3 regions of the Bradyrhizobium sp. USDA 4461 genome follow, and region 1 is predicted to be linked to each of the others. Evidence: riboswitches for the same ligand, from Rfam matches in the RefSeq annotation. Region 1 holds a riboswitch; each other region holds the start of a gene.
The links. Region 1 has a riboswitch for cobalamin ahead of metE (5-methyltetrahydropteroyltriglutamate--homocysteine S-methyltransferase). Riboswitches for the same ligand answer to the same signal wherever they lie in the genome.
Positions count from the first base shown of each region.

Region 2: another riboswitch for cobalamin. It lies ahead of ACVINW_RS06220 (TonB-dependent receptor); the one in region 1 lies ahead of metE (5-methyltetrahydropteroyltriglutamate--homocysteine S-methyltransferase).
Region 3: another riboswitch for cobalamin. It lies ahead of ACVINW_RS18125 (ribonucleoside-diphosphate reductase subunit alpha); the one in region 1 lies ahead of metE (5-methyltetrahydropteroyltriglutamate--homocysteine S-methyltransferase).

Region 1 covers NZ_JBSRXM010000001.1:4,379,708-4,387,824, reverse strand. The annotation lists gene ACVINW_RS20235 (helix-turn-helix domain-containing protein) at 1-358, shown strand, start outside; gene ACVINW_RS20230 (hemerythrin domain-containing protein) at 507-1,106, shown strand; gene hemN (oxygen-independent coproporphyrinogen III oxidase) at 1,689-3,041, shown strand; gene metE (5-methyltetrahydropteroyltriglutamate--homocysteine S-methyltransferase) at 3,671-6,016, opposite strand; cobalamin riboswitch at 6,119-6,317, opposite strand; gene ACVINW_RS20215 (nodulate formation efficiency C protein) at 7,605-8,117, shown strand, end outside.
Region 2 covers NZ_JBSRXM010000001.1:1,312,343-1,320,459, forward strand. The annotation lists gene ACVINW_RS06215 (PepSY domain-containing protein) at 1-1,369, opposite strand, end outside; gene ACVINW_RS06220 (TonB-dependent receptor) at 1,372-3,654, opposite strand; cobalamin riboswitch at 3,762-3,957, opposite strand; gene ACVINW_RS06225 (CobW family GTP-binding protein) at 4,011-4,934, opposite strand; gene ACVINW_RS06230 (amidohydrolase family protein) at 4,936-6,426, opposite strand; gene ACVINW_RS06235 (ABC transporter ATP-binding protein/permease) at 6,597-8,117, opposite strand, start outside.
Region 3 covers NZ_JBSRXM010000001.1:3,866,248-3,874,364, forward strand. The annotation lists gene ACVINW_RS18110 (nodulation protein NolB) at 84-506, shown strand; gene ACVINW_RS18115 (nodulation protein NolB) at 455-583, shown strand; gene ACVINW_RS18120 (class I SAM-dependent methyltransferase) at 797-1,750, shown strand; cobalamin riboswitch at 2,158-2,374, shown strand; gene ACVINW_RS18125 (ribonucleoside-diphosphate reductase subunit alpha) at 2,478-4,397, shown strand; gene ACVINW_RS18130 (ribonucleotide-diphosphate reductase subunit beta) at 4,388-5,461, shown strand; gene ACVINW_RS18135 (hypothetical protein) at 5,751-6,599, opposite strand; gene ACVINW_RS18140 (secretin N-terminal domain-containing protein) at 6,916-7,599, opposite strand; gene ACVINW_RS18145 (nodulation protein NolB) at 7,794-8,117, shown strand, end outside.

The sequences.
Region 1 (8,117 bases):
GCGCAGTGCCCTCATTGGTCGCGCCAGCCACGAGAGCGAGCTCACACGGCAGCTCTGGGACGCGATGGCGCTTGAGCTCCGCCGCTTTCAGGAACATGTGATGCTCCTGATCGGCAGCGCTGAAGAGCGTGTTATGGCATTCCTGCTCGATATGTCTCGTCGTGCCACGAAGAACGCTGCGATCGAACTGCCCATGTCACGGCAGGATGTTGCCGATTATCTCGGTTTGACCATTGAAACCGTCTCACGCACGCTCACTCAACTTGAGCACAATGGCGTGATCGCGCTGCCGACCTTGCGCCGAATCGAGCTCCGTAGCGACAAACTGCCCAGCCGCGTGACACAGACTCTGGGCTAAGCTCAAGAGTCGCCGGGAACCACGCAAATTTCCGTGCACCGAACAGCCGGCAACTCGCAGCGCACGGCGGACACCCGAACCTCTGCTTGAGCGATCCAGGGCGGATGGCGGGATCGCCAGCTACATTGTTCCTCCGTGGAGCACCGCAATGATCATCGATTTTTTGCTTCGAGAACATCGCAATATTGATCTGCTTCTGGTCGCCCTCCAACGTGAATTGGAGATTTTTGAGCATGGCATCCGTCCAGACTATGAGGTCATTCGCGCGATTATCAGCTACTTTGAGGTTTACCCGGAGGTGTACCATCATCCTCAGGAAGACCTGATTTTCTCCAAGCTCAGAACTCGCGACCCGGACGCCGCTGCAATCGTGGGCGATCTGGCGCACGAACACCGGGAAGTCATCGACCGCCTGCACCACTTCGCTCGAGCTATCGATGGTATCCTCGCGGATCGTGAACTCGTTCGGCAAGAGGTCGGCAACATCGTACGCGACTTCATATTGCGGGAGCGGCGCCATATGATGTGGGAAGAACGAGATTTCTTCCCCGCCGCCGTCAAGGCTCTATCGGCTGAGGATTGGACCGAAATCGCATCCGCCCGCACTGATGCCGGGGATTTACTATTCAGCAAGACAGCGGAAGCGACATCCGATGCGCTAAGAGCGCATATTCTGGAATTGGAGCAAGAAGCTGAAGCCGAAAGGAGTTCAGTCGCGTTTTCGTCCGCCAAAGCCGATGGACCGTAGCTGATCGCTGATGTTTCACGATGGAAAGTGGACGTCAGGATCGTTCTTTTGAAATGAAGATGAAATCTTCCCGGCGCCCGCACGCTGCGCACGGCCGGGACGAACTCCGCGGTCGCTTGCCTTCGGTCAGCCGGTTGCAAATGACATGGCCGAAATCCATGCGCTCCGGGTCCGGCAGGTTCCATGGCTGAGCGTCGGTAGATGCAAGTGCCAGAGCATGGCTCGGCTTACGCAACACTGATAACGCGCCAGACGAGCCCTGCACGGACCGATCAAGATGGCCGGGGGCGGCCACTCGTCGAGCGCTGCGCCGACACGGAGTAGGATCTCAACCGATTGCAGCTTGGTTTGCTGACCGGATTGAATCACCAACGAAATACCGAGGCCCGCGCGGATAGGATGCGGCTCATTGCGACCGGTCAAGCGCTTGATTGCATTCCCAAAGTGCAATGCATAGGCCTCGGGTATGCCCTACCAATTTCGGCTTGATGGCTACGATGGTTGGGCGCGATATTTGAGCCAGCGCAAAGCTTATCTGTCGCGTGTCCGGTAATCGGCCCAAAGAGGAAGAAAGGCATCCGAATGCGACCGGACTTGGCAGAATCCTACGGGCAGCACCGGCTGCCGCGCTACACCAGCTATCCGACGGCCCCCCATTTCTCAGCATCGGTTTGCGAATCCGACTACCGAACCTGGCTCAAGTCGTTGGACGCCCAGCAATCCGCCTCGATCTACGTTCACGTGCCGTTTTGTCGAAGGATGTGCTGGTATTGTGGCTGCCACACATCCGTCGCGAAACGCCAGGAGCCGATCGCGATCTATGCAGCGGGACTGCGGACTGAAGCTTACCTCGTTGCAGAAACCGTTGGTCGACGGCAACCGATCTCTCACATCCACTTCGGGGGTGGTAGCCCGACGATCATGACACCTGAAACATTTGCTGATCTGGTCGGTTCGTTGCGCCATTCGTTCGCTGTCCTGCCTGATGCCGAGATCGCCGTAGAGATCGATCCACGCACGTTGAGCGAGCCGATGGCCGAGGCGCTGGGCTTTTGCGGGGTCAACCGCGCGAGCCTGGGTGTACAGAGCTTCGATCCAGTTGTTCAGCACGGCATCAATCGTCTGCAGAGCTTCGGACAGACCGCGATCTCGGTCGATCGATTACGCCGCGCAGGCGTCGGCCGGATCAATTTCGACCTGCTCTATGGGCTGCCCCTGCAAACGGTCGCTTCGTGCCTGGACACCGTCGCCAAATGCCTCGAGCTTCATCCGGACCGGTTTTCGGCCTTTGGATACGCGCACGTTCCTTCGTTCAAGAGACATCAGCGCAAGATCGATGCGTCCACCCTGCCCGACAGCGTCACGCGCCACCTCCAGTCCGAAACGATCGCGGAAGCTTTGGTCGATGCTGGATACGTTCGGGTGGGCGTCGATCACTTCGCCTTGCCGAACGACAATCTAGCCCTGGCGAGGCAGGAAGGCAGGTTAAGGCGCAACTTCCAGGGCTATACCGACGATTGCGCTGATGTCCTGATTGGTCTGGGGGCCAGCGCCATCGGCCGTATGCAACAGGGGTTTGCCGCGAACGCTGTCTCGACAAAGGACTACCTTGCTCGCATCGCCATGGATCAGCTCGCCGTCGCAAAGGGCTATTTGCTGACCGATGACGATCGCTTCCACGCCGAGATCATCGAGCGAATCATGTGCGACCTGGCAGTCGATCTTTCCGAGACATCCCGTCGTTACGGCCGGGATCCGAGATTGGCCGTCGTCGATCATTCTCGTCTCGGCAGCCTTATCGCTGACGGCGTCGTGGCGATCGGTGATGGCCGGCTCACTGTAGCCCGTGGCGCAGAGTTCCTGGCCCGGAGCGTCGCATCAGTCTTCGACGCTCACCTGCTTCGGTCCGGGGCTACACATAGTCAGGCGGTCTAGCGACTAAGCGGAACCCAGCGTTTCATATCCGAGCTCGGCATCCCCGCAACCGGTGCATGCTTTGGATGACGACCAATCGCACCGCTGAAGAACGCGTCGGTTGGTTATCCCGTTCGCCGCCCCGCTGCTGAGCCGCTCATTGGAACGGTCAGATGATATTTTTTTCCGTCGGCAGTATAGTGGCGTTGATCCAGCCCAGCGTTTTCCGGCAGAAACCCGTACCAACGTGCGCGCCTGATGCCGGGCCATGTTAGGGCGGCACTCCGCCCGACGTTGCCCAACCCCGCAACGCGTTGCGAACGTACACATCGACGACAAACCTTGGTTTAGAATTTTAATCCCGGGCAATATCGACGGCATACCACGGCATAATTGAGCTCCGCTGAGCTTGTGCATTAACTGGGGTCAGATTTCGGCGGATGTCCTCGCCGTGATCGAACCATCGGCTGGCTTCCCTCCGCCGACGGACGTCGGTGCGATGCATAGCAGCGTCGCTCCTCCCGGACGCACTTCGCCCGGCCGCTAAAGGCGGCCGGGCGTTTTTTCCTTTCCCAAGGCTCCTCACGATTACCGAGCGCGCAAGGCCCCAAAAGCGATCGGTTTCTCGACGAGAGACACCGGGCCGAGGATCAACGGTCGAAGGGAGCGGATCCAGCGCGCAGTTCGCGCGCGGCAGCGACCATGTTGGCCAACGCCGGGCGGACCTCCTCCCATTTCCGCGTCTTCAGGCCACAGTCCGGATTGACCCAGAGCTGCGAGTCCTGCAGCCGTTTTCGGGCCAAAGCCATGAGTTCCGTCATCTCGCCCGTCTCGGGCACGCGTGGAGAATGGATGTCGTACACGCCCGGCCCGATTTGATTTGGATATTTGTAGTTCCGAAACGCGTCGAGCAATTCCATCTTCGAGCGCGAGGTCTCGATCGAGATGACGTCGGCGTCCATTGCGGCAATCGCATCGATGATGTCGTTGAACTCCGAGTAGCACATATGGGTATGAATCTGGGTTTGATCGGCGACGCCCGATGAGCAGATGCGGAAGCAATCCCCGGCCCACTCGAGATAAACCGCCCACTCCGATCGACGCGGCGGCAATCCTTCGCGCAGCGCTGCTTCGTCGATCTGGATCATGGTCGCGCCAGCCTTCTCGAGATCGCTGACTTCGTCTCGGATCGCGAGCGCAATTTGACGGCAGGCCTCGCTTCGGGGAATATCATCGCGAACAAACGACCAATTCAAAATCGTCACCGGTCCGGTCAACATCGCCTTCATCGGCTTGTTGGTTAGCGATTGCGCGTAGCTCCACCAGTCCACCGTGATCGGCTTCGGCCGCGAGACGTCGCCAAACAGGATCGGTGGCCGGACGCAGCGCGATCCATAGGATTGTACCCAGCCGTTTTTGGTAAATGCGAAGCCGGCGAGTTGCTCGCCGAAGTACTGCACCATGTCATTGCGCTCAAACTCGCCGTGCACGAGGACGTCCAGACCAATGTCCTCCTGCCAACGTACGGCACGCGCAGTCTCTTCCTTGAGGAACGTGTCGTATTGCCCGTCGCTCATGGAGCCTCTCGCGTGCGCCGCGCGGGCACTGCGGACCTCTGCGGTCTGCGGAAACGAGCCGATCGTTGTGGTAGGAAACGCCGGTAGTTTGAAGCGCTCGCGTTGGATCTCGGCACGCCTGGCAAATGGACTGGCGCGCCGTCGCGCGGTCTGATTGATCGCACTCATCCGGGCGGCGACATTGGTGTCACGGATCTTCGGCGAAGTTCCGCGGCGGATGGTGACGCGCTCCGATTCCGCGAGAGCGTCGGCGACATTCTGATCGCCTGCGAGTGCCCGTGCCAACGTCGCAAGCTCGCGAATCTTCTGAACCGAGAACGCAAGCCAGCTTTTGACGTCGGAAGCAAGCCCCGTTTCGAGCTCAACATCGACCGGCACGTGAAGCAGCGAACAGGATGGGGCGATCTGTACGCGATCCCTGCCGAGTTTCGCAATGGCGGAATCGAGCCGCTGGCGCAGCGCCGATAAATTCGTCCGCCACACATTGCGGCCGTCGATCACGCCGAGTGAGATAACGAGACCACTTCGCCCGGCAGCAATGATCTGGTCCAATAACTCTGGCGCCCGAACCAGATCGACGTGCAGGCCGGCAACAGGTAGGCGCAAGGCGGTGTGAAGATTTTCGCCAAGGCCCCCGAAATAGCTGGCGACCATGATCTTGATGGCCGGCCCCTCCTTGACGAGCCGGTCATAGGCATGCAGCAAAGATTTTCTTGTCCCCTCATCCAGATCGAGGACCATGCAGGGCTCGTCAAACTGGACCCAATTCGCCCCGCGTCTGGCCAATTCCTGCAGAACCTCGATATAGACCGGTACCAGGTCATCCAGTAGTGCCAGTGGCTGGAACGCGGGATCAGCACTCTTGCCTAGCTTCAAGAAGGTGACCGGGCCGATCAGGACAGAGCGGGTTTGAAAGCCAAGGGCCTTGGCTTCCTCATACTCCTCGATAGGCTTGCGAGAGGAGAGCCTGAAAGTCTGCCCCCGATGAAATTCCGGGACCATGTAGTGGTAATTGGTGTCGAACCACTTGGTCATCTCCTGCGCGGGTGCGCCATAGCCGCGAGGTCGGTGACCGCAACTCGCATCCTGGCTGTCGCTTTGAGAACCGCGTGCCATGGCGAAATACGTCTTGAGGGAAGCAGGCTCGACTTTCGAGGCATAGACGTCCGGGATGGCGCCGACCATGACACTGGTGTCGAGCACCTGGTCGTATAGCGAGAAATCGTTCGACGGAATGATGGTGACACCGAGGGATTTCTGGCGCGCCCAGTTTGCCGCACGCAGGCCGGCTGCGTCCTCGAGCAACTGCTGTTCGTTGATTCTTCCGGCCCAATAGCTTTCGAGCGCGAGTTTGAGCTCGCGTCTTGGACCGATGCGCGGCGTTCCGAGCGTGGCAACCGGAAGTGAGAGAAGAGACATACCGTTAACCCCATGTTGGGGGCAAAGGCCATGGCGGACGCAGGCAGGAGACGTCACGCGAGCGACGGCTGCTTGGCGTACCACCGGGACACCCCGCCCGCGGACGAACATATTGTCGGGGCAGGTCTCCTGGCTCGCGGATCATCGCCACTGTCCGGCCTTCCCGAAGCCGCGCGGGCTTCAGTGACTCTGTTGGACAGCGGCTCGCCGCTTACAGTTGCGGGGGCAGCGCCGGCATCACCGGCTTCCCTCTTAGCTCCGGATCAAGCCGAACCGGAGAACCTCGACGACTTGGATTATCGGCAAGACAACTCCGCAGTCAACCTGTCAAAGTGATGCTGCTGACGATACACGGCCACTCTTGATCGCGACGTTGAAGCCACTCTCCAATCTGGATATCGGGATGACCATCTCCGAGGCGCGTTCGCGTCGGACCGCGTGTCAGATCGTGCAAGAGACGAATGCGGCCTTCGCGATGAAGGTCACGGTGCCGGGACAGGCCGCTCTTCACGCGATCCAGCTTTCGAAGCGCTCATCTAGCACGCTTCGATGCGCCCCCGGTTCTCCACCAACGACCAAGGATCAGCGTGAACAGGCACAATATGCGCAAAATCGGCAGCATACTGAGCGAGCATGTTGATCTACCACCAATCCTGGTAGGCGCCATGCGGATGCTTTTGGCGATACTGCGCAAAGCAAGCATAGTGACTCACCAACGAAAAGAGTAGCCCGTAATGAAAATGGCTGTTTGGAGTGCCCTCGGCGTCTTTGCTGCTGCCGTCTTTACGGTCGGCCTGTTCGGCTGGATAGCAAAGGCATTTATGAACCCGGCCGTCAGGCAGATGCTCTCGAGAATGTTGAGCAGCTCAAGCCGAAGCTAGCCCGACCTGAGACTTCCCTTCTTGTCCGGTCGATACGACTGCATGGAAGTGCAACTCCCCAATGTTGACTACGACGACGACCACATAGGCGCCCGCTAACGTGTCCTACGCGAGCGACGAATTTCATATCGCTTCGCCTGCGTGACTTTTGAACTTCCTTAGCGCCGATTCCAAATCGCTCGCCGCTGACGAGCGGCTTCGCCGCACTTTCCATCTCCGCAGCAGCGACAACGACCTCCGACCACATGGTTCGATGGCGGCAATCCTGCACCCAACTGTCGTCAGGCTTCCGGCAGCAAGGCTTCCCAACTGCGTTGCTCGAAGATGCAGCGCGTGACAGGAATCAGCCATTAAAGTCGAAAGTCGCCGCGAACAGGCTTAATGGCGACATAAATGAGGTAAGCAGGTCGGGAAGTCGACAGAGGCGGCACAAATCTGGTGCCAATTGCCTGGCACGAAGAATGCAAGTCTTCGCTCGCCCAGGCTTCTCCTCCTGGGCAGGTCCAGCATTGCAAGTTGACGCTTTGGCTGACCACTGAGGTTAGCGGCGCGTGACATCGAGGGACGCGCCTGCTCGCGCGGGACATCAGCAGGTGCTCGCGTCACGTTGCCGCTAACTTCCAACGATCTCGCAGGCACGTTGAAGATTGTCCTCTTTGGAATTGACGCGTGGATGAGAACCAGATGGGCCGGCAGCAATGAAGAGAATGGCTGGAACGCGCGTATTCTGGTTCTGTTTCGCTCGATCGCTGATTTGCCTGGCCGGGCTGGCAGCGACGAACAACAATGTTCGTGCCAACGACAGCGCTCTCGTCGAAAGGGTCAAGTCAACGTGGCGAGCGCAAGACGGCGAGACCATAGAACAAATCATCTCCAAGGTCTCGAAGGTGGCTCACTTCGTCCCTCGCTCGTGGGGAGTAGCCGAAGGGATTGACCGAACAGAGTATGTGTACTTTTCCTGGACCAGGCACCAAGATAACAAATCAGACGAACAGTACGCAATCACTTGGAAGATCGCGACCGACGGAACGATCAGACTTGCGTCGCCATATGCAAAGCCGATTGAATTGGGTTGGCGCGCCTTTGCCCTCTCGTTGATTGCCAGTGAAGTCACTGATGGCGAAAGGGACGCAAATCTTCGCTTTCTGCACGATCCTGTTAACTTTAACTTCGTGACGACCGCACGAGGCAAGCTCGGCATTCTTCTGCGGCGCGGCCGC
Region 2 (8,117 bases), 3.1 Mb from region 1:
CGACATCGCGCGCCGGCGAGATGCGCAGCAGCAACGGAAAATCCAGGCTGTGCAGCGCATTGAACAGCCAGCGATAGGAACGGCGGCTGTCGTCGCTGCGATCGAGGATTTCGGCGGTGATGGGGGAAACGTGCAGCCAGGTGCGGGCGGGATCGTCGAAGACGATGCGCAGCACGGGAAGCTCGCGCGCCTGGTGCAGCGTGTACCAATAGGCATCCGGCTCATCGAGCCGTCGCGCCGATATCATCACAGCGCCCGGCATGGCGTGGCGCGCTGCGGCGATGATCTCGTCCTGCGCGAGCGTCGCGGGCGCACCGGTCACGGGATCGGCGAGGCTCCGGCCGCCGTTGCCGTCACTGAGCAGCATCAGCCGGCGTCCGCCGATCCAGACGAAGCGCGCCTCCACCGCCGGTATTGACGGCGTCGACTGAAAGTCGGCCACGATGTCCGGCGCGTCGTGGCCGCTATAGTTCCTCGCGATCTCGCGGGTGATGCCGCGAGCGGAGAACGCGCCGCCGGGATTGAGCGACAGCCAGCCGCTGAACATCCAGGTCAGGACGAAGATGCCCCCGATCAGGCCGGCGACGTGATGCCAGGTCATCCAGCCGCGATAGGGCGAGACGGCGTCGTCGGCGTAGCGGCGCGTCAGCCGCAGGCGGAGGATGCCGATCCAGAAGCCGGTGACCGCGACCACAAGGCAGACGCCCGAGATCCACAGCACGACATCCCGCCACAGCGCCCCGTCCTTGCGCAGCACGGTCGGATAGATCCAATGCGGGATCGAGCCGAGCCAGTTCCAGACACGCTCCCGCCGCGTGGTGTCGAGCGCGATCTCGCCGCTGCGTGAGGAGACGTAGAGCTCGGTGCCATCGGGATCGCCAAGGCCGATCAGATAGAGCGGCCGCAGCGGATCGAAGCGTGCGGTGACCGACCATTGGTCGCGTGTCACCGTATCGAGCAATTGCGGCCGCACCGCATGCGGATGATGGCGAGCGACCGCGAGTGCCTGATCCGGCGAGACATGGTCGATGACAGCACCGTCGATCGCCGAGATCGTAACGGAGCCTCCCTTCCAGCCGGTCACGCGATAGACCGGAACATCGTCCATCATCGAGAGCCGGAGATCGCGGGGATAGCGCTCCATCCCCGCGATCGCCATCGCGCGATCGGGTGCGACTCGCACCTTGCCCCACGAAATGACCGGGAGCGCAGACAGCCGCTCGCTGTCGGTGAGGCGCGGAAACGCCACATACATCATGACGAGGCCGGAGATGAACCACATCGCGAACAGCAGACACGTCGCAATGCCGATCCAGCGATGGACGACATAGAGCCATCGCCGCGCTCGCCGGATCAGAGCGTTGCGCATGATCAGAACTTCACGTTGACGGACAGTTCGGCGGTGCGCGGCGTGCCCAGCAGCCATTGCCCGGTGCCGTTCGAGGTCGCCGCGTAGACCTTGTCGAACAGATTGTAGACGCGGAACGCGACCGTGGTGCGGTCATCAGGCTTCCATCTGATGCCGCCATTGACCACGTTGTAGCCCGGCCGCAATTGGCTGTTGGCGAGATCGGAGTACATCGCACCGACGATCTGCACGCCGCCATAGGCCGACCAGTTGGGCGCGAAATCCCATGTTAGCCAGACGTTCGACACCTGCTGCGGCACGTTGACCGGAACATTGCCGTTGTAGCTGACGATCTTGCCGCCGACCACCTGGCTGTTGTTGTCGTATCGGGCGCGCAGCAGCGCAAGGTTGGCGTCGACACGCCAGCCGTCGTTCAGCGCGAGTCCGATCGAGCCTTCGACGCCGCGGGATGATTGCTGGCCGATCTGCAATGCCAGGCCGGCGGTCGGATTGCTGGGATCAGGAATCGTCAGGCCGGTCTTGACGATCTCGTAAGCGGCCAGCGTCCACTCGCCGCGGCCGCCCCAGAACGACTGCTTGACGCCGATCTCGGCCTGCTTGCCGGTCGCGAGCTGGAACGTTTTCTGCGAGGTCGACAGCGAGATCAGGTTGCTGACCGGATCGACGCCGACCGCATACTGGCCATAGAATGCGAGGTTCTTGATCGGCTCGTACACCAGCCCGGTGCGCCAGCTGGTTCCCGACAGCGTGGTTTCAAAACTGTTCGCCGGCGTCTTGTAGTCGGTCCGATCGACCTCGGGCCGGTCGTACCGGACGCCTGTCACGAGCGACAATTGGTCGGTCAGCGACAGGCGATCCTCGGCGAACAGCGCATATTGATTGACGACCGCATTGAAGCCCGGCGTCGTCGCCGTCGTGGTCGCGAAGAACGACCCGGGATCGAACACGTAGGGATTGACCGACGACGCGCCGCCGTAGGGCGAGTTGTTGATGTGGGTGAAGTCGATCCGGTTGACGTCGAACCCGGCAACGACCTGGTTCGCGAGACCGAACACGCGACCGCTGAAGGTCGCATCCATCCGGTTACCGAACTGCTTCTGGTCATGGAAGATCTCGATATAGCTCGAACGATCGATCAGCCGGGTGTTCGGATTCCAGCTGTAGTTCTCGATGTCGCGCCAGTGCCGCTCGCTGGCCAGATAATACAGCGTGTTGTTGAGCTTGATGCCGTCGGCGACATCCCATTCGGTCCTGAACTGGGTCCAGCTGTCCTGGTAGCGGATCGCGCTGTCTGATGCGTTGTAATTCTTGAAGCGCAGCGCGTCCTGGATCGAACCGTTGATCAGCGGCGTGCCGAAATAGCGCGACGGGCTGCGGTCGCCGTAGTCCTCGGACAGCGTGAAGGCGAGATTGTCCGACGCCTGCACTCGGACGGCGGCGGAGACCACCGCATTCGAGGTCTTGTCGCGATCGACCCAGCCAGCCGACATGTTGCCGGTGGCGTTGATCCGGTACGACACATTGGGATTGATCGGACCGGTGCTGTCGACCGAGAGCCGCCGCGTCATGTTGCTGTCGAGCGAGACCTCGGCCTCGTTATACGATGTGTTGAGCGGCTTCTTCGGGATCACGTTGATGACGCCGCCGATCGCGCCTTCGCCGTACAGCACCGAGGCCGGACCGCGCAGCACCTCGATGCGCTGCGTCGACCAGGTATCGTAGGGGAACGTCAAGGTGCCGGAGCCGACATAGAAGCGCGTGCCGTCATACAAGGTCATCACCGAGTTGCTGCCGGCAAAGCCGCGGGTGCTGAACGACAGGCCGCCATTGCCGGGCGCCGGCGTTGCGATGAACCCGGCCGCGTTCTGGGTGACGGCATCGAGCACATTGTGCTGGCCGCGTTCGGCAATGGTCTGCGCCGTGACGATCTCGACGCTGGCCGGTGTCTGCAATGGCGTCAGGTTGAGGCGGCTGCCGGTGCTGCCTGGCGTGGTGGCGTTGAGCGTCGGTGGTGCCGTCCCCGATGTGCCCGACGCTGCAGCACGCGGTGGGCCGCCCGCTGCCGCTGATGCTGCGGGTCTCGCGCGCGGCCGCGACGACGCCGCCGGGTTCTGGCCTCGCGCCGCAGGCTTCGGCTTCGCTGAGGCCGAGGGCGAGACCTCGATCGGATCGAGGCTGGTGGTTGGAGCTGTCTGTGCCGAGCCTTCGGCCGGCAGCAGCAACGATGACAGGGAGCAGACGAGACCGAGGCGCCATTTGCGCGCAACGGGAGAGGACGGAGACATGAAAACGGCTCGCGGTAACGTGGCACGTCACCGCGAACACGGACTGGGGCCTTGCCGAAAAGGCAGTGCTCCGATCCCACCAGGACGCCCCCGCCCGATGTGCTCGCGTGTGACCACGACTGACGGCAGGTCTCCTGGCTCACGGGTCATCGCCTGTCGACGCCTTCCCGGGCGGATAGCCCAGTGGCAAATTTGACGAAAGGCTCGCCGTTTACAGTTGCGGGGACAGCTGCGGCATTGGGGTTACCCTCGCACCGCATTCCCTTTTGATCCCCGAAGGGAACCGTCGGCGAAAACGATAGGTGCAGTCGGCATGGCTGTCAATTCGATGCGATTGTCGCACGCATGCTTTCATGTCACGCGACGCATCCCTGCATCACCTCATCGATCTCCGCACGCGAGAGCGCGCCCATCTCGGCGATGAACACGATCCGCGTGCGTGGCACGCCGGGCGCCGGCACGCCGCCGGCAGCCAAGGTCGCGCGACCGCCGGCGAGCTGAAACACCGTCAGCCGTCCGGGCTGCTCGACCGTCTCGAACAAGCCCTTCGCGCGCGCCAGCTTCGGCGCCAGTTTGCCGATCGCCTGCTGCAGGCGCGGCAGCGATACCTGCCGCTCCGACGTCCAGCTCAGCGTCTCGAACCGGTCGGACACCGGCCGTCGCGGCGCGGTCTCGCGCGGCGCGGGCAGATGATCGAGATCCGCCGGAAACAGCAGCTCCGTCGGCACCTCGCCATGCACGGCATCGACGATCACCGCCGCCGGACGCACCACGCGCACGGCATCGCGAATCGCGGCGCACGCGGCTGCATCGGCCAGATCGACCTTGCTCAGCGCCACCATATCGGCGGCCCGCAGCTGCGCGCGCAGCAGCGCATCGTCCAGCGCGGCCACCGGCTGCGTGGCGTCGACCACGCACAGCACGGTCTCCAGCGGCGCCTCCTTCCAGATCACGGGATCCATCAGATTGCGCACGATGTCCGCGGGATCGGCGATTCCGCTGGTCTCGATCACGATGAACTCGGGACACGGATCACGCCGCAGCAAACTGGCGAGCGTGCGCAGCAGGTCGCCCTCCAGCGTGCAGCAGATGCAGCCATTGCTCAGGCTGACCACGCCGTCGCTGGCGCCCGCGATCAACTCGGCATCGATATTGATCGCGCCGAAATCATTCACCACGGCGGCGATGCGCCGTCCTTGCGCATGCGCCAGCAGATGGTTGACGACCGTGGTCTTGCCCGCCCCGAGAAAGCCCGCGACCAGCAGGATCGGGACCGCCACCTCAGCCTCCGGTGACGGGCCGGCGCACCGGCCGGCCGGGACGCGCCGCGACGTCGAGCACGCCATCATTGATCAGCGGCTGGCCGCTGACCACGAGATGGCGCACGCCTTCCGCCGGGCGATTCATCGCGGAGAAGGTCGCGCGGTCGCTCAGCGTCTCGTAGTCGAACACCACGACGTCGGCGTCGGCGCCGGCCTGCAGCCTGCCCTTGGCGCGCATCGCCGGCGTGCTCGCCGACAGGATCTCGGCCGGGATCAGCGCGCATTTGCGGATGCCCTCGAGCAGCGAGAGCTTCTTGCGCTCGCGCACCCATTCGCGGATGAAGCGGGTGAAGCAACCCGCCGAGCGCGGATGCGAGGTGGCATCGTCCGGCAGCGGCCAGGCGTCGCCGCCATAGGGACGGCCATCCGACAGCGTCCAGGGCATCGCGTCGGAGGCGATCGCGCCGCCCGGATACAGCACCGCCATGTCGAGCAAATCGCGATGATGCGAATTGTTCTCGATATCGAGCACATGCCACAGCACCAGCGCCGAGGGATCTGCGGCCTGCGCCGCCAGCAACTCCTCGCGGCTGCCGAAGCGGTGACCGTCAGTCACGCGCTGCACTGAGTCGTAGCCGAGACCGTTGCGCTCCTCGAATTTCGGATCGCTGAAGAAGGTCGCGGCCAGCACGGTCGAGCCGGTGCCATAGGGATAGGCTTCCACCGTGATCGGCAGGCCCTGCGCCTGCGCTTTCGCGATCAGCGCAACGCAGCGCTCAATGTCGGTCTTGCTCGACGAGTTGAAGTGGCAGATGTGCATATGCGCGCCGGTGGCGCCGGCATAGCCGATCAGGCGGATATAGGCCTCGGCCGCGCTCTCGGGGTCGATGCGAGACATGTAGGCGACGTGGGTGAAGGTCGGCACCGCATGATTGGCCGCGAGCTGGCACACCGCGGTCAATTCCTGCACGCCGGCGCCCGGCGCATAGGCGTTGAGGATGCCGATGCCGATGCCGCCCTCGTTCAATCCATTGGCGAGACGCTCGAGGATGCCGCCGACCTCGCCCTCGGTCGCGACGTTCTCGATCCAGCGCCGATCACGCATCGCGGCGCCGAACGATTCCAGCGAGCTTTCCGAATTCGAGCCGGTCATCGCGCCGATCCGCGCGAACGCCCAATTGGCGGCGGCGCCGTAGTTCAGCACCCGGCCCTTCTCGGCCTGGCGCTTGTACCAGGACGCCACCGGCAGCACGCCGGCCTCGAGGTCGAGCGTCGTCGTCACCCCGTCGAACGCCTGCATGCGATCGGCCGGAATGGTCTGGCCATGCGCGTGCAGGTCGATGAAGCCCGGCGCCACCACGAGTCCGGTCGCGTCGATCTGCCGCTCCGCGCCGCCGAGCCCGGTGCCCACCGCGGCGATCTTGCCGTCGACGACGGCGACATCGCCGATCGCGTCCATCCCGCTGGCCGGATCCACCACCCGGCCGCCGCTGATCACCAAACCACCCATCTCGCCACTCCCCGCATTCCGAAGCCGATCGGTCGCTTTCCGAGCACAGAGAAGCGCATCGCGCTGATCACAGCAACCGGGTCAGGGTTGTGGCGACATGCTCTGGCGGAATGTCCGCCGCGCCGCGCATATGGATCGCATCGGCGGCGCGCATAGGCGCCCCAATTCGCTCAGATCCCCTCGAATTGCAGCCGCGCCAGCCGCGCATAGAGGCCGCCCGCGGCGACCAACTCGGCGTGGGTGCCCTGCTCGACGATCTTGCCGTGGTCCATCACCAGGATGCGGTCGCAGGACAGCACGGTCGCGAGGCGATGCGCGATCACCAGCGTGGTGCGGTGGCGCATCAATTCCTCGAGCGCGGTCTGCACCAGCGTCTCGCTCTCGGCGTCGAGCGCCGAGGTCGCCTCATCAAGCAGCAGCAGCGGTGCGTCCCGCAGGATCGCGCGCGCGATCGCGATGCGCTGGCGCTGGCCGCCGGAGAGCGTCACGCCGCGCTCGCCGAGCTGGGCGTCGAAACCTTCAGGCAGCCGGCGCAGGAATTCGGTGGCGTGCGCAAGATCGGCGGCGCGCTCGACCTCGGCATCGGTGGCGTCGGGCCGGCCGAACCGGATGTTCTCGCGGGCGCTGGCCGCGAACACCACGGAATCCTGCGGCACCAGCGCGATCCGCGCCCGCACCTCGGCCGGATCGGCCTGCCGGATCGGCACGCCGTCGAGCGAGATGGTGCCGGATTTCGGATCGTAAAAGCGCAGCAGCAGATGGAACAGCGTGCTCTTGCCGGCGCCGGACGGGCCGACGATCGCGACCTTCTCGCCGGAGCGAACCGAAAGCGAGACGCCGTCGACCGCCAGCGCATTGGGCCGGGTCGGATAGGCGAAGCTGACATTGTCGAAGCCGACATCGCCGCGTGCCGGCTGCGGCAGCGCGCGCGGCGACGCGGGGCCTGCGATCTGCGGCTTGACGCGCAGGATCTCGAACAGCCGCTCGGCGGCGCCCGATGCAGCCGAGACCTCGCCCCAGACCTCGCTGAGCTGACCGAGGCCGCTCGCCGCGAACGCGGTATAGAGAATGAACTGGCCGAGCCGGCCCGGACTGATCGTGCCGACCAGCACGTCATGCGAGCCGACCCAGAGGATTACGACGACGCTGGCGAACACGATGAAGATCACGATCAGCGTCAGCACCGCGCGCGCCTTGGTCGAGCTGCGCGCGGCCTGATAGGCCTGCTCGACCTCGCCGGCAAAGCGTGTCCTGGCGAGCCGCTCGCCGGTATAGGCCTGCACGGTGCGGATCGCGTTGACGAGCTCGCTCGCATAGGCGCTGGCATTGGCCAGCGTGTCCTGGGCGGTGCGCGACAGCCGCCGCACCCAGCGGCCGAACGCGACCAGCGGGATCACGATGACCGGGATCGCGAGCAGCACGAAGCCGGACAGCCGTGGGCTCGTGATCACCATCATCGCGGCGGCGCCGAAGAACAGCATCAGATTGCGCAGCGCGATCGAGACCGAGGCGCCGACCGCGGACTTGATCTGAGTGGTGTCGGCGGTGAGCCGCGACACCAGTTCGCCGGATCGTGCGGAATCGAAGAACGCGGGCGACAGCGAGATCAGATGCGCGAACACGTCGCGCCTGATATCGGCGACGATGCGTTCGCCGATCGTCATCACCAGATAGTAACGCGAGGCGCTGGC
Region 3 (8,117 bases), 510 kb from region 1:
GACGAAGGCTCGTCAGCTTTCGGTCAGCTTGCGTTTCTAGGGTGCTGGCCCATTCGCGCTCACAAAGCAGCCAATCTTATCACGTGACAAAACGGTTCTTCTCATGTTGCCTGCCGTTGCCTCGATCTCTCTCAACCCGGCTGAATGCCTCTCCCAGCGGCTATTTATCGGCGCGGGACCAGTATCATGGTAGTCGTGCGCAGGCAGCTTCGAAGCAAGGTGCAGCTTCTTCGGCGGCCGACCGCCCGCCGGCTCCGACGCTGTCGGAGGTTCAGTGTACAGTCACGGCGGCGAGTCCGCTTGGCGATCGCGTCCTGCAGAACATTTCTACAATCCACCGGCGCAAGCCATCTTCTCCGGGGGCGGTTCCGCCAGCTCTGCCGAGCTCGATCCTGCGAAGAGTCTTCAGCTCGGGCCGGCCGCGCAGCCGCTCTTGTGCTCGCAGTAAGTCGAGGTGCATCCGGCAGGCAAACCGGAAGGTGGGGATCATTTCGATTCAGCCTTGACGAACCGGCGGGATGTTTATGACCGCGTCATTCAGGTTTCGCTCATCTCCAAGGGCGCCGGCGCAGCTCATCTCTGAATAAGTTTCTATCGGTGGGCTGAGCCGGCTGATGGTTTCTTCACGCAACAGCAGGGTCGCTCACGCCGCGACGCAGAGAGGGTGGTTTCATGCTCTTGTCCGCTTGCCGCTTCTGCTATCGCATCGGCGGATATTAGACCGATTTATACACCCTATATAACCAAAGCGTAGGCGAGTGCGAAGGCACCAGCCGTCGAGTTGCTTGCAGATGAGATGGGAGACATTGCGTTGCGGATAGATTTCTCGCGTATCAATCGGTCTAAAGCTGTATTCCACGATATTTATGCTTCGGATGATCCGAGGGCATATTTCTCGGTCCTCGGCGACCTGGATTATATGATCCCGGACGTAGCTGAGCCAGTTGTGCGCCAAATCCTGGCAGCGAAAGCGTCGGCAACCGGCCTCAAGCCCGTCGTGCTCGATGTTGGTTGTTCGTACGGCATCAATGCAGCGGTGCATCGCTTTCCGCTGACCTTCGGGGGCTTGCGTCACCGCTACGCCCGGCGTGAGATGAGAGCAATCAGTTCTGAGACACTGGTGAGTCTCGATCGCAGTTTTTATGCAGCCTGGCCTGATGTCGGATTGGCACGCTTTATCGGTCTCGATGTGTCGGCACGGGCGATCAGCTATGCAAAGAGTGTTGGCCTCTTGGAGCAGGGCATTGTCGCTGACCTTGAAAAGGAGGCGCTATCGGCGGACAGCGCGCGCATTCTCCGCTCCGTGGATGTTATCATGTCGACCGGATGCATCGGCTACGTTACCGAGAAGACGTTCAGCGAGATACTCGATGCGACAGAGAAGCAACCATGGATCATCTCCTTCGTGCTGCGAATGTTCCCATTTGAGTCGCTGGCCGCGACATTCGCAAACCGTGGTCTTGTGACAGAACGTCTTGCCGGCGCGACGTTTATCCAGCGTCGCTTTCGCGACGCTGAAGAGTTTGAAAGTTGTTTGGCCAGCTTGGCAGCCCTTGGCGTGGATGCCACCGGCCTCGAATCGGAAGGGCTGTTTCACGCCGACCTGATCTTGTCTCGCCCCGAGGCGGATGCGCGCGCCGCGCCTCTGGAAGCCGTTGTCACCGTCGCCAGCGGCAGGGGACGGCCGATCGGCCCCCGTTACGTTCATGTTGAAAGCAAGGAGGGCTTGCAGGTCGCGCTGGAGCCGTGACAGGAGGACCACTGTGCAGCGCGAGCCTCTTCGTCGCTGGATCAAGACGTCGAGCGCGAGGCGATTCTGGTCGGCGGCGCGCCAGAGCCGATATTGTTCGCCCGCGACTAGATAACGACTTTGTCCAGATGCCATTTGTCCCGGCGAGCGGGAGCGCTGCGACTCAGGTCGGAGAGCGCCTTGCCGAATTCCTTCTCCGCTGAAGCGTGGTTTCACACATTCCATCAATGCGACGCGCGAGCCAGGAATTTCTTGGACCTTGCGCAAGCTACGGAAACCGGAATGCGGCCCAACGGCACCTCCAATCACCTGCAGCAGAAGCGACCGCGGCCACAGAGTCGTCCGGGCGCCAGGTTTTTTGCCTTTTGAATCTGGACCCCCAGTTGACGAATCCCTGCGAGTCGTGCCTATTTCTAGCTAGTCACGGTCTTCCGTCCCCCAGATCTTGTAGGTCGGAAGCTAAGAGGGAACCCGGTGCGCCGAAGACGGCTACTCCGGGGCTGCCCCCGCAACTGTAAGCGGCGAGCGATTGTCATCATGGCCACTAGCGCGACATAGCGCCGGGAAGGCCGACAGCCGTAATGACCCGCGAGCCAGGAGACCTGCCGCGACTGAACGAAAGTCCTCGGGCGGGGTGCCCCGTTGGGTCGCTTGCAGCCGGGGACGTTTGACCGGTTTCCTCGCAAGTCGTCCGCGCGGTTCCCCGCCTAACATCGCGGGGTCGCCGATGTCGCCGTCTTACGATTTCGATCAGCATGGTCATCTCATCGAGCCGCAGCCAGAGCCCGGCGTGCCTGAGTTGTGTCTTGTGCCGCCGCCATCGCTGGCTCCGCTGCCGCAGCCCCTTGCGCCATCGCTAAAGCCGACCGATCTCAAGCTTGATCGGACGCGCGACGACCTGTTGACGCCGTTCGGCAAGCTGACGCTGAGCGACCGTTATCTGCTCGCCGGCGAAATGATCCAGGACATGTTCGCGCGAGTGTCTTGCGCCTTCGCGGACGATGTCGCGCATGCCCAACGTCTCTATGATGCGATGTCTCGGCTGTGGTTCATGCCAGCCACGCCGGTGCTCTCCAACGGCGGTGCGACGCGTGGCCTGCCGATTTCCTGCTTCCTTAACTCGGTGTCGGACTCGCTCGAAGGCATCGTGGGCACCTGGAACGAGAACGTATGGCTTGCCTCTAACGGCGGCGGCATCGGCACCTACTGGGGCAATGTTCGCTCGATCGGCGAGCAGGTGAAGGGCGGCGTTACCTCAGGCATCATCCCGTTCATCCACGTCATGGACGGCCTGACGTTGGCGATCAGCCAGGGCTCGTTGCGGCGCGGCTCGGCTGCGGTCTATCTCGATATCCACCATCCCGAGATCGAGGAGTTCCTCGAGATCCGGAAGGCGTCCGGCGACTTCAACCGCAAGAGTCTCAACCTGCATCACGGCATCAACGTCACCGATGAGTTCATGCGTGCCGTGGGCGCCGGCACTGCGTTCGCGCTGCGCAGTCCAAAGACCAGGGACGTTATCCGTGAAATCGACGCCCGTCAGCTGTGGCAACGCATCCTGGAGAACCGGCTGCAGACGGGGGAGCCTTATCTCTTGTTCATCGACACAGTGAACCGCGCGCTTCCCAAGCACCAGCGCGAGCTCGGCCTCAAGGTCTCAACATCGAACTTGTGCAGCGAAATTACTCTGCCGACCGGCATCGATCATCGCGACGAGGAGCGTACCGCGGTGTGCTGCCTGTCGTCGCTCAACCTCGAGACCTGGGACCAGTGGAATGAGGAGCCTGGCTTCATCGAGGACGTCATGCGCTTCCTCGACAACGTGCTGACCCACTTCATCACGGTGGCGCCGGGCGTCATGAAGCGTGCCCGCTACGCCGCCTTGCGTGAGCGTTCCGTCGGCCTTGGCGTCATGGGCTTCCACTCGTTCCTGCAGGCCAGGAGCATTCCGATGGAAAGCGTCGTGGCTAAGTCGTTCAATCTGAACATGTTCCGGAAAATCCGTCGCGATGCTGATGCGGCATCCGTGACGCTCGCGCGCGAGCGGGGGCCGTGCCCGGATGCCCTGGAACGAGGCGTGATGGCGCGCTTCAGCCATAAGATCGCGATCGCGCCGACCGCCTCGATAAGCATTATCTGCGGCGGCACCAGCGCTTGCGTTGAACCGATCCCGGCCAACATCTACACCCACAAGACCTTGTCCGGCGCCATCTCGGTGCGTAATCCGCATCTCGCCAAACTGCTGGCCGTCAAGGGCGCCAATACTGCGGCGATCTGGCAATCGATCCTCGCCCACGAGGGTTCGGTCGCCCATCTCGACATCCTCTCGGAGCTCGAGAAAGCGGTCTTTCGTACCGCCTTCGAGATCGACCAGCGCTGGATCGTCGAACTTGCCGCCGACCGCGCCGCGTTCATCTGTCAGAGCCAATCGATCAACCTCTATCTGCCGGCTGACGTCGATAAATGGGATCTCCACATGCTGCACTGGACGGCATGGAAGCGGGGGGTGAAGAGCCTCTACTACTGTCGTTCAAAATCTATTTCGCGCGCCGCGTTCGCCGGGAACATCGCCGATGGCGACGAGGCTGCGCCACCGCGACTCTCGCAGCAGCGCACCGACTATGAGGAGTGTCTCGCATGTCAGTGATCGATCTCTCGTCCGTCGATCCGCGTACGCTGATCGGCAAGCAGCGCGTCGGCCTCCTCGACTCGACCGGGAGCTACGACGTCGATCGCTACGGCTGGGCCTACGAGTTCTGGAAGCGCCAGCAGCAGACCCATTGGATGGGGGAGGAGGTGCCGCTCGGTGCAGACCTCAAGGACTGGGCGTCGGACCGCGTCACCGACAGCGAACGCGCGTTGCTCACCCAGATCTTCCGTTTCTTTACTCAATCGGACATCGAGGTCGGCGACAACTATCTTAAGCGCTACATCCCGATCTTCCAGCCGCTCACCGTCCAGATGATGATGGCGGCCTTCACCAACATGGAGACGGTCCACATCGATGCTTATGCGCTATTGCTCAAAACGCTCGGCATGCCCAAAACCGAGTTCGAGGCATTCCGTGGCTATGCCGAGATGCGCGCCAAGGCCGACTATATGCACGAGTTCGGCGTCGGAACCGTGGCCGATGTCGCCCGGACCTTGGCGATGTTCGGCGCCTTCACCGAAGGCATGGCGTTGTTCGCGAGCTTCGCGATGCTGCTCAACTTTCCTCGCCACAACAAGATGAACGGTATGGGACAGATCGTAAGCTGGTCAGTTCGCGACGAGAGCCTGCATTGTGAGGGCCTCATCATGTTGTTTCACGAATGGCACCGTGAAACTGGCGCGGTGACGCGTTCCGTCCGTGACGACATCATCGACGTCGCCAAGACCATGGTGAAGCTGGAGGAGAACTTCGTCGACCTCGCCTTTGGCCTCGGCAAGATCGAAGGCATGAGTCCCGAGCAGATCCATGCCTACGTCCGCTACGTCGCCGACTGGCGACTGACCCAGCTGCAGATTGCCCCGGTATTCGGCTTCTTTGAGGCTAAGGAGGGCGGGTTCACCCGGCTCAAGGCACATCCGCTGCCATGGCTCGTGGAGATTCTCAATGGTGTCGAGCACGCCAATTTCTTCGAGCAGCGCGCCACGGAGTACTCCAAGGCGGCGAGCCGCGGCAGCTGGGATGGTGAAGACGGGGTCTGGGCGGCTTTCGGCCGGACGTAGCCGCGCTGGAGTCAATCATCAAGGGCGATTGGGCATGTGACGATCGCGTTGATGATCAAGGCGGCCGACTTCGTGGCGTCGGTACAGCGGGACGGAGAGACTAAAGAGGACGGCTGCGATCGTTCGTCTTGAGCCGTGCAGTTATCCTGAGTTGACCGGATTCTGCACTGATCGCGTGGACTTAAACAGGAATATTGGCATGTTCGCCGGCTGCGGGCCCGTACCTCCGCCTCCGCGATTTTAATCTATTCGCTTCCAGGACGTGGCCCAGCCAAGGCACGGCCCGCCGTTAGCGGGCAGGCGGATCTTCCCTGGAGTCGGTGTCCGCAGATCCATTTTCAGTCGGGTCCTCAGGCCAAAGGGTTTGGTCCAGCGACGGTGTAAGACGAATGAAGCCCTCTTCTCTCCATTCGGCCGTGTGAGGCACCCCGAGAAGGCAGAAAACCTTTGTGGGGTGATCCTTGCTCGGCTTCACTCCGCTGCGCTCAAGCATATCGATCTGAGCGCCTGTGGCCGTTTGGCCAGTGAAAACCCAGTAATCCTTGGCGAGACGTCCGTTTTGCATTCGGAACTCGGAAAGTTCTGGCGGTGCAGCTTCGGACGGACCAGCCTGAGAGGGGCCGGCTGGCAACGGCCGAACGTGGGAGGGACCGGCATGCGCAGGCCCGGCGTGGGGCGGTCCGGCCTGTAGTGGTCCGGCGTTCGACAGCCCAGGGTGCGAAGGGCTGGCATCCACATTCTGCCATATCAGATCCTGATCGACACCAGGATGTGCCTCGATCGCCTGAGCAATCGTCTGCTGGGGGAGATATTGCGGGGAGCTTTCCGGTTCTGGCGCGATGTGATCCGTGCCCGGCGCAAACGGATCATCTTCCCGATCCAAGTCCGGCGAGGGATGCGCTAAATCCAGGTACGGCGAATAGGGGTGACCAGCATCCAAATAGGGCGAATAAGGATGGCCTGCGTCCAGATATGGCGAATAGGTGTCCCCCTGCAGGACCGGCGGTGCCGCGTGTTGTGGCAGAGCACCAGCTTGCGCGCCACCGAGCCGCCGCTCAAAGCCGGTCGCGTCCATAGACGGTTCAGCTGAGTAGGGCTCCGGGTCCGTATTCCCTGAACCGATCGCATTGAAATCCATCCTGTTACTCCTTTTCGATGATGGAGCGGACCGAGCGAGACGAAGGCACATGCCCTGCGGCTCTGACGCAGCCGGTTCGAAGGCTCTCGTCGATATTTGGGGCCCCGAGCTTCCGTCAAAGGTGGCGCTTGCCAACTTCCCCTTGCGTCCAGGAGGTGATTGCTCACATCCGTTGCGGTCGGTAGGAGGGGCCGCCTTCCAGACGTCCGCACGCCCATGCTGGGAGCATTAGCTTTCGAAAAGCTGACGATCGGAACGATTTGAGCCAATGCAGATTGGATCGACCTCGGCTCAAGCTGCCTCGCATCAATCAGGTTCATTTCTGGCCTGTGTCAGCTCCACGCACGGTGCCGTCCTGACGCGGCGAGTCGGACACATAATGCCCTTCCGGGCTCCCATCCCGAATAACCACGCTGGAGGAGCCGCGAAACAACATCAAAACCGAATCCCGCGGCGGCTTTCCGGCGACGGGGGGATCGCGCCGCGACTGCGCCTCCGCCACAAGGCCCTTCAACGTCTGGTCCACCAGCGCGATGAAGCGTGGCGGGCCCGAAGCCAGGACAAGGCCATCCCCCGGCGCCGGCTTCACGATATAGCGCTCATCGGCGATGTTGAGCGCGTCGAGCGCGGTCTTGAACGCATCGAAGCTGATCGGGTTCAACACAATCAGCCGGCTCTGCGCCTCGTGGGCTGCGGATACGTAAAGCACGAGGCCGTCGTAGTACCATTGAAGATTGTACAGGTTGGTCAGATGCTCGAGAAACTCGCGCGGTGGCAGGTCCGGCATTCGCCCGCGAATCCGGCCCTTCACTTCAGTGCTGACATTGACCCTGATATTGAGATTGTTGCCGAACTCCTGCAGCGCGGCAGCAAGGTCCTGATCGAGAACCGTATAGCTATAAGGAGTCGAAGGCAGCGACAGGGGCGCGCCAAACGCGCTCACCATTGCAAGACAAACGAGAGTTCCGGCATAGAGAACTCTCTTCAAAATTTGCGCCATCGTGGATCGTACGAGCATTCCCGAAGGCCTTCCACCTGAGAATTAAACCTGGAATTTCGTTCCAGCTTGGAAGCCAAACGTGATCATTAGATGGCGTCATAACCTCCATCTTCGTCAGGTTTTCGTCAGCTCACCAATCTACAGGTTTTCATCTGTTCATCCGTCGAGAACGCTTGGTCTCATCAGCGAGCACAATGACTCCTTATATGATGTTAGGCGCAACGCCGATCTCTCCCAATTCAGCTGACTGCCTTTCCAATGCCTGTTCGTCGGCAGCTCCCGTCGAGCAGGCACACTTTGAGCAGTCTCTTGCGCAAGCGGTCTCAAGTCAGGGGACTGCCTCACCGGTCGCGGACAGAGCTGCAGTCGTTTCGCCGGTACTGGAGGTGCAGCGTGCGAACACGCTGGCGGTGCCGCCGGGCGATCGCGTTCTTCAAACACTTTCCACCATGTACCGCAGCCGTGCCGTTGCTCCCGCGGTCGGTGGCACGTCTTCTGCTGCGAGTGCCGTACAAGCG